DNA from 2 places in the Bacillus sp. LQ01 genome. Region 2 is predicted to be linked to the other one. Evidence: riboswitches for the same ligand, from Rfam matches in the RefSeq annotation. Region 2 holds a riboswitch; the other holds the start of a gene.
The links. A riboswitch is a leader RNA that binds a small molecule or an ion and turns the genes downstream of it on or off. The one in region 2 is predicted to bind S-adenosylmethionine.
Positions count from the first base shown of each region.

Region 1: another riboswitch for S-adenosylmethionine. It lies ahead of AC22L0_RS21125 (methionine ABC transporter ATP-binding protein); the one in region 2 lies ahead of metI (cystathionine gamma-synthase/O-acetylhomoserine thiolyase).

Region 1 is NZ_JBYEZL010000003.1:85,762-90,604, forward strand. It holds gene metQ (methionine ABC transporter substrate-binding lipoprotein MetQ) at 1-421, opposite strand, end outside; gene AC22L0_RS21120 (methionine ABC transporter permease) at 444-1,109, opposite strand; gene AC22L0_RS21125 (methionine ABC transporter ATP-binding protein) at 1,102-2,127, opposite strand; SAM riboswitch class I at 2,306-2,413, opposite strand; gene AC22L0_RS21130 (hypothetical protein) at 2,539-2,883, opposite strand; gene AC22L0_RS21135 (thioredoxin family protein) at 3,036-3,344, opposite strand; gene AC22L0_RS21140 (toprim domain-containing protein) at 3,348-3,692, opposite strand; gene gcvH (glycine cleavage system protein GcvH) at 4,189-4,572, opposite strand; gene AC22L0_RS21150 (arsenate reductase family protein) at 4,614-4,843, opposite strand, start outside.
Region 2 is NZ_JBYEZL010000002.1:590,610-595,452, reverse strand. It holds gene AC22L0_RS15450 (bifunctional homocysteine S-methyltransferase/methylenetetrahydrofolate reductase) at 1-639, opposite strand, end outside; SAM riboswitch class I at 710-819, opposite strand; SAM riboswitch class I at 1,023-1,133, shown strand; gene metI (cystathionine gamma-synthase/O-acetylhomoserine thiolyase) at 1,228-2,340, shown strand; gene metC (cystathionine beta-lyase) at 2,337-3,500, shown strand; gene AC22L0_RS15435 (cysteine hydrolase family protein) at 3,669-4,181, shown strand; gene AC22L0_RS15430 (ArsR/SmtB family transcription factor) at 4,615-4,843, shown strand, end outside.

The sequences.
Region 1 (4,843 bases), on a different contig from region 2:
CACGTCCATGGTCAGTAACGGAATTACTCATAATAATTGTCGCCCCGTCTGGAAGTTCTTTTAAACTCTTATATTTTTGAGAATATACACCAATTGGTTCAATATGAATTTTCCCTGCTATTTCAAAATCATATTTTTTATCTTTAATTTCTTTTTCTAAATACGGAATGTGCTGGAAATAGTTTGCATCTAATTCCTTATCCGCTAACGATTTATTTGGCAACACGTAATCTTGGAATTTTTTCACTTCTAATTCAATTCCTTTTTTCTCAAGTAACGGTTTTGCTTTTTCTAAAATTTCAGCATGCGGTACGTTAGAAGCACCAACAACAAGTTTCTTTTCATCTTTATCTTTCCCGCCACAAGCAGCTAACCCAAAAATTGAAGTTGAAATAAGTGCCGTAAGTAATAATTTTTTCATTTAAAATATCCTCCCGTTTTTATTATCGTTTATCTATTCGAGTCGTTAAACTATCACCAATCCACTGGATTAAAAATACAACTAGTAATACACAAATTGTCGCAACGATTGTTACATCGTTATTCCCTCTCTGGAATCCTTCTAAGTAAGCAAGTGTTCCAAGGCCACCAGCACCAACAACTCCCGCCATTGCTGTATAGCCTACTAAAGCAATTGTCGTAACCGTAATACCAGATACTAATGCTGGTAATGATTCTGGAATTAACACTTTCAAAATAATTGTGCTTGTTTTTGCTCCCATTGCTTTTGAAGCTTCAATTACACCTTTATCAATTTCGCGAAGTGCAATTTCAACCATTCTCGCGTAGAATGGTGCGGCTCCAATAATTAAAGCCGGCAGAGCTGCACTTGCTCCAAGAATTGTTCCAAGAAGAATCTTTGTAAATGGGATTAATAAAATAATTAAAATGATGAACGGTATAGAGCGGAATATATTTACGAATGCTCCAATCACCGTATTAATTGATTTGTTTTCCCATAAATTATCTTTTGCTGTCATGAAGAGTAACAATCCTAAAATTAGTCCTAAAACAAATGTCGCAAGGGCTGCGATTGCCGTCATATATAACGTTTCACCAGTTGCTTCTAACATTTGATTCCAATCAACATTTGCGAGTAACTTATCCATGTGCAATCACCTCCAGCTCTACTTGATCTTGATGAATTCCTTCTATTGCTTGCTGGATCGCTGTTTCCTCACCATTTAAATGAACAACTAAACTACCGTAAGAACCGTTATTCGTTTGTGCAATATTTCCTTGCAAAATGCTAACTTCTATATCACTGCGTTGCATTAATCGTTGAAGCACTGGTCTTTCTACAGCCTCACCGATAAACTGCAAACGAATTACTTTTCCATCTGGATATTTTTCAATTAAATTTTCAATTGTTTCATTTGTATCTTCAGAATCTGTTAACTGCTGTACAAATCGTTTCGTAATATCTTGCTTCGGATTACGGAATACATCAAGTACTGGACCTGTTTCTACAATCTTTCCTCTCTCCATTACCGCCACTCGGTTACAAATCTTTCGAATCACGTGCATTTCATGTGTAATGAGTACAATTGTTAAACCAAGACGCTTATTAATGTCTAATAGTAAATCTAAAATTTGATCTGTCGTTTCCGGATCAAGAGCTGACGTTGCTTCATCACATAAAAGCACTTGTGGATTGTTAGCTAATGCTCTTGCAATCCCGACGCGTTGCTTTTGTCCTCCACTCAGCTGAGATGGGTACGCGTCTCCTCTTCCTTCTAATCCAACAAGATGAATTAATTCATCAACACGTTTTCTTCTCTTCGCTTTATCAACACCTGCAATTTCAAGTGGAAACTCAATATTTTCACGTACAGTTCGTGACCAAAGTAAGTTGAAGTGTTGAAAAATCATTCCGATTTCTTGTCTTGCCTTACGAAGTTCACTTCCTGTAATTGCTGATATAACACGATTCGCAATTGTAATTTGGCCAGAAGTCGGTTTCTCTAACTGATTAAACAATCTGATTAACGAACTTTTTCCAGCGCCGCTATATCCAATAACACCAAATATTTCGCCTTTTTCTATTTTTAAATTGGCGTTATCTACAGCAGTGACATCACCGCTTTTCGCCTTATATATTTTCTTTACGTTCTCTAATAGAATCATGATGTTCACCCCTTTTTTGTTTGGATCGACTCCGCAATTTTTTATTTTTAATGCGTGTAGTCCACTGTTATCATTACTTTTATTATTTGAATGTCCTCCACATTCAAACAATAAAAAAACCTTTCTGCTTTAGAGAAGCAGAAAGGTTTATATGCGTATATAACAACATTATCCCTCTCTCTCATCTCTCAAAGCATTCGCTTTGCAGGAATTGGCACCATTTCAACATAAGTTGACGGTTGCCGGGCTTCACAGGGCACAGTCCCTCCACCTCTCTTGATAAGAGAAATCAGATTCAATTTTCGTCTGATTTGAAATTTATGAAATTGTCTATATTTTATGACTTGAATTGTATCAATATACACTCACCATGTCAACAGAAATTTTCGCAAAAAATGAAACTTCAGAATTTTAAGCACCTACTGACATCGGTTTACATATATGAAACATCGATTCCACTAATAACATCGTTCGGTACGTTCCTGAATATTGTACACGTCCATCGTTCATTAACATTTGCAATCGTACATTTCCATTCACCAATTGTTCTATATCCTTTTCATCTAAGCAAATGATTTGTTCCGTTCCTCTTTCCTCATGTACCAGCTCTATATAATCTCTTGAAATTTGTAACGAACAACTTTCATCTCCAAAGCGAAAATTAACAGTTTTTTCTTCTTGTCTTAAAAGCGGTTCTAAATGATATTGACCATTAGCGTAATTTACAAATGATTGAAGCAAAGAATATAATCTCACCCTAAATCACATCCTTCATATCACTTTCTATTACATACCATTCCCTCTCACTAAAGAGCAATCCTGTTATTTTCGCTCGACAAATACTGTATCCACCCTGCATCTCGACATATTTCCCAAGAAATATGTCGAGGCGGCAAAAATTTTGCCGCCTACTTTAATTCCGTATATAAATATTCAACCGAATGAAATGCGTATATCTTCTTCATCAGTGTCCCATTTTCAAAAACAAGTAAACAAGGTACACTTTCAATCCCATACTCTTTCGCTAAATACGGAGCATAATTTAAATCTAACATCCCAATTTTGAGGCCTTCAATTGTCATCTCAACAACTGTTAACATCTTTTTTGCTAATTGGCATGTTCCACACATTGGAGTATATACATATAATACTGTTTTTTCTTCGTTCTCTATTAGGGCTGTAGCTTCGGCTCCTGTCCAATCAATCACTTCTATCATTCCTTACCGTAAATATTCTGTATAAACGTCAATGTCGGCTCCCCATAATACATTTGCTAAGTGTGTAGATGGCGCAGTTGCCACTTCTCGGTACGAGCGATCAATATAGATATGCTCGGCTTGCGGAAATTCTTTTCGAAATTGTTTCCTTAACTTTTCTCCAGCATCATCAGCATCCACTAGCACATACACTTCCTTATCAAAAAACTGATCAACGAGCTCATCCATTTTCGACAAACCAATTGTACCATTTGTACAAACAATTTCCACCGGTTCACGAATAATAGATTCAATCTTTCTTCTATCTGATGTACCTTCTACAATAATGACTTTTTCTACATAAATCATATGTCATCACCCGATCACCATATACTATATAACCTTGAACTTAGTATATAGTATATTCGTTATTTTCATGTTGTTTCCTGTTTATTTTTGCAAAAGAAAAGCGGAAGCGGCTCGTTTAGAACAGGAGGGCATTGGAACTCCTGAACTAGAGGCGCCTTTTGCCTCAAGTGAAGGAGTGAAATGACCGACTGTTCTAGCCGCTGGAGCTAGACAACGAAAAGCGGAACCGACTGTTCAGCCCTGTTGGCTAAGGTTCTTTCGTACAGAAGATGCTTTTTGTCTTCTCGTACGGAAGGTTCTTAGACATGAAGGGCTAGGAGGTGGAGATGGACAATGAAAAGCGCAAGCGGCTCGTTTAGATTGTGAAGACTTATGAAACCTTACCACAAAACAGTTTTTCTCATAATAGCTTATTTATTTACATATAACTTGAATTTCATTATTTCACACAAAATAAAAAAGGACAGCACAAAGGCTGTCCTTTAGTCGACTATAATTAGTCTTGGTTTGTCATTTCTGCATATTTTTCTGCAGTTAATAACTTCTCAACTTGGCTTGCATCAGAAAGTTCAACTTTAACCATCCATGCACCCTCGTATGGAGATTCGTTAACAAGTTCTGGTTGGTCACTTAATTCTTCGTTTACTGCTACAACTTTACCGCTTACAGGTGCGTATAACTCAGAAACTGTTTTAACAGATTCTACGCTTCCGAATGGCTCGTCAGCTTCGATTGTTGCACCTACTTCAGGAAGTTCAACGAATACGATATCGCCTAGCTCACCTTGTGCAAAGTGAGTGATACCGATAACAACTTCATTACCTTCAGTTTTTACCCATTCGTGTTCTTCAGAGTAACGTAAATTATTTGGAATGCTCATGACTGTACCTCCAGTGAATGTATTAATTATGTAAAAATACCTTATTGGTACTTTTTCCACACACTTTCAAACTGCTCTTCGTTAAAACCAAGTGTTACATTCGTTCCATCTGTTACAATTGGACGTTTAATCAACATGCCATCAGATGCTAAAAGCTCATACATTTCGTCTTCGCTTGCATCTTTCAACTTATCTTTTAGACCAAGTTCACGGTAACGCATTCCACTTGTATTAAAGAATTTTTTTAATGGTAATTCACTTTTTTCATGTA
Region 2 (4,843 bases):
TTTGAAAGCTTCCGTCATATGAAGCGGCCCCAGTTGACAATTCAATCCAACAACATTTGCACCGTAATCTATAAACTGCTTTAATATTTCATTGACATCATTTCCATTTTGAGTCGTACCTGCTTCATGTAACGCTAATTGCGCAACAATCGGAATATTCGTTTGCTTACGCAACACTTTAACAGCATGAAGTAATTCAAATTCATCATAAAAAGTTTCTAATAGTAATCCATCAACCTGTTCTTCTAGTAAAGACCCCGCCTGTTCAAGTAACATAAACTCCCTTTCCATATCAGTCGTTGTAACAGCTCCGATATGTTTCATACCACCAATTGTTCCTAAAATTGCATTTTTATCTGTCACAGATGCTTTCGCCAATTTCACTGCCGCTCTATTAATTTTTGTAACTTGATTTTCTAAACCATACATACGTAATTTCGCCTCATTTGCTCCATACGTATTCGTTTGAATTACATCTGCTCCAGCAGCTACATATTGTTTATGAATGGATATAATTAGATCTGGATCAGATACGTTCAATTCTTCAAAGCTACTTTGCAAACCATGTGAATGCAATAACGTTCCAACCGCACCATCACCTATTACAATTCCTTTTGATAATAAATCTAGTAATTTCACGAATCTCCCTCATTTCTATCAATATAAAAACCCCCTCTTCACTTTGAAGAGGGGGACATAATTGTTCCTCCTCTTATTATGCAAAACATTCGTTTTGCAGGTATTAGCACCGTTTCAAACATTTCGTTTGAAGGTTGCCGGGTTTCACAGGGCCTTTCCCTCCACCGCTCTCAATAAGAGTTGTCTTTATTATTTTATTTATGTAGCTAAAAGGAAATGCGTTCCCCTTTTAACAATGTTTGTTAATTTTTTAATAAATTTAGCATGCACAAAATTAAAAGTCAATGACACTTGCGGAAAAATAAAAATTATTTAAAATAAAGTTGCAATTCAATTATCTTTTATTGTAAAGTTAAAAACATAATAAAAATTTCATACGAACATTCTTATCTAGAGAGGTAGAGGGACTGGCCCTGTGACGCCTCAGCAACCATTAACATTTTGTTAATAAGGTGCTAATTCCAGCAAATTGTGAAAGATTTGACAGATGAGAAGAAGACTCTATTCAAACCGAAAGCCTTCTTCTTAGAAGGCTTTTTTTATTTTATATTCACTTAATGTTTCAATTTAAAAAGGAGGAATTTTCACATGTCAACAATCGAAACAAAACTAGCACAAATCGGAAATCGTAGTGAAACTACAACTGGAACGGTTAATCCACCAGTTTATTTCTCAACCGCTTATCGCCACGAAGGAATTGGTAAATCTACTGGCTTTGACTATTCACGAACTGGCAATCCAACTCGCGGTCTTTTAGAACAGGCGATCGCAGACTTAGAATATGGCGAAAAAGGTTATGCCTGTAGTTCAGGGATGGCGGCTGTTCTCCTCGTCCTTTCTCTATTCCGCTCTGGAGACGAACTTATTGTATCTGAAGATTTATACGGGGGAACGTATCGATTATTTTCTGAGCATGAAAAAAAGTGGAATGTTCGATGTAGATACGTAAATACACAGTCTATTAAACAAATTGAGCAAGCTATCACAACTGAAACGAAGGCTATTTTCATAGAAACTCCAACTAATCCATTAATGCAAGTTACTGATATTGCTGCTGTCGCAACTGTAGCGAAAAGGCACGGACTACTTCTTATTGTAGACAACACATTCTACACACCTTATATACAGCAACCATTAACAGAAGGTGCTGACATTGTACTTCATAGCGCAACGAAATATTTAGGGGGACATAACGATGTACTAAGCGGGCTTGTCGTTGCAAAAGGAAAGGAACTTTGCGAGGAAATCGCTCATTATCATAATGCATCAGGTGCAGTTTTAAGCCCATTTGACTCATGGTTATTAATTCGCGGTATGAAAACGTTAGCGCTTCGCATGAGACAACATGAAGAAAATGCGAAAGCAGTTGTTGCGTATTTAAATGATGAAGACGGGGTGACAGATGTATTTTATCCAGGAAGAGGCGGCATGATTTCATTCCGCCTTAAAGATGAAGCTTGGATTAATCCATTCTTACAATCTTTATCCTTAATTACATTTGCCGAAAGTCTTGGTGGTGTAGAAAGTTTAATGACTTATCCAGCAACGCAAACACATGCTGATATTCCTGAAGAAATTAGAACAGCAAACGGCGTATGCAATCGTCTTCTTCGATTCTCAGTTGGCATTGAAAATAGTAACGATTTAATTCAAGACTTAAAGCAAGCCATTAAACTCGTAAAAGAAGGTGTAAGAATATGAGCTATTCTATAGATACACTCTTACTACACAACCAATATAAACATGACTCGCAAACAGGCGCTGTGAACGTTCCTATTTATAACACATCAACTTTTCACCAGTTTGATGTAGATACGTTCGGAAAATATGACTATAGCAGGTCAGGAAATCCAACTCGTGAAGCTCTTGAAGATATCGTTGCTTTATTAGAAGGCGGAACAAAAGGATTCGCCTTTGCATCAGGCATTGCAGCGATTTCCACTGCATTCCTCCTTCTTTCACAAGGTGATCACGTACTCATTTCAGAAGATGTGTACGGAGGCACTTACCGAGTGATAACTGAGGTACTCTCCCGTTACGGTGTTTCACATACATTTGTTGATATGACCAATTTAGAAGAAATAAAACAAAACATGAAACCAAATACAAAGCTCTTTTATGTAGAAACACCTTCTAACCCACTTTTAAAAGTGACAGATATTCGCGAGGTTTCTAAACTCGCAAAATCTATTGGCGCTCTTACTTTTGTTGATAATACATTTTTGACACCACTATTCCAAAAACCACTTGAACTTGGAGCTGATGTCGTTCTTCATAGTGCTACAAAATTTATTGCTGGTCATAGTGATGTTACTGCCGGATTAGCAGTAGTAAAAGATGCAGAACTCGCTCAAAAGCTTGGATTTTTACAAAATGCATTCGGTGCTATTTTAGGACCTCAAGATTGTTCTCTCGTACTTCGCGGTCTAAAAACATTGCACGTACGCCTCGAGCATTCAGCTAAAAATGCCAATAAAATCGCACATTATTTACAAGAGCACGCTAAAGTACAAAATGTCTATTATCCGGGATTACAAACACATCTCGGATTTGATATTCAACAATCTCAAGCAACATCAGCTGGAGCGGTCTTATCGTTTACTTTGCAGTCAGAAGATGCACTCCGCCAATTTTTATCAAAAGTAAAATTACCTGTTTTTGCAGTTAGTTTAGGAGCTGTAGAGTCAATTCTTTCTTATCCAGCAAAAATGTCACATGCAGCACTGTCGCAAGAAGCTCGTGATGAAAGAGGAATCTCTAATTCATTACTTCGGTTATCAGTCGGTCTTGAAAATGTTAACGATTTAATATCCGATTTTGAAAATGCCCTTTCTTATGTAGAAGAACCTGTAAATGCATAGAGAAAAAGAAGATATGAGATTAGGTTTTCATATCTTCTTTTTCTGCGTTTTAGTTATATTCATTTGAATTTCTTCTTTTCTTATAGTCCATAAAAAAATAAAAGTATATCATCTATTTCTAAATAATGGATTAATTGATATATTAAGAAATAAAAAGGGGTGAAAATAATGGATATTTGTTCAGATATTTTAATCGTTATCGATTTACAAAATGGCGTATGTTATAGCGAGGAGCATTTATTTGATTTACAGAACTTACTAACAAAAGTAAATAAAAGAATTTATTCATACAGAAAATTAAATAAACCAATCCTTTTTGTTCAACATTGTGATGATGATTTAGTACCCGAGAAAGAACTTTGGGCTATTCATACCGATCTAGATGTTCAAGAACAAGATTTTTTTGTAAGAAAAACACATGCAAATTCATTTTATAAAACAAACTTAAAAGAAATTTTAGATCAATTATCTGTAAATTGCATTGAATTTTGTGGCGCCCAAACAGAGTACTGTATGGATGCTACGATTAAGTTTGCCCACGGACTAGGATACGAAAACTTTATGGTACAGAAAACAACCTCTACGTTGAATAATCCTTTTATGTCCGCAAAAGAGACAATTGATTTTTATGAGAACATATGGAATCACAGGTTTTTAACGTTGCTAAAAGATGAATTTTAGAATAAATGACTAATGACTTGATCATCCTAAGATTTATCAGCCGTAAGCAAATATTTCATTATCACCATAAAGAAGCGAATTACATTCAGCTTCTTTTCTTTTAACCTGTTTTATATTCTATATATATCATTATAATTCCTTTGTCATATTATTTTAAAAATTTCGTATATTCATTTGAAAGAATAAGAAAATCATGATAAAATTGTGTTACAAATATATCTATATCTTTCAATTTTTAAAACGCATCGAAATTTTCACCCAAAAATGTCATTTTACAAAAACATGCTAATTTACCTATTTTATTTACATCAGGGTCTCTTTTCTTACAATTTCTTTACTTTAGGACTTTTTTTCTGCAACAACTATTTTCTTTTCTTTAAATTTTTGGTATGTATAGTATGGTATAATAGCTCACACGGAGGTGGAAAAGAACATGTTAGAAACCTTTCAAAAAGAATTAGAACTATATGAAAGTAATGCAGAATTATTAAAAGTGCTAGCTCATCCTGTTCGTTTATGTATCGTAAAAGGATTAATCGAGCGCGGTCCAAGCAACGTTTCTACAATGTATACTGGCTTAAACATGCCACAATCTACAATTTCACAGCATTTAGCAAAATTAAAAAGCGCTAAAATCGTTTCTAGTGAAAGAAAAGGATTGG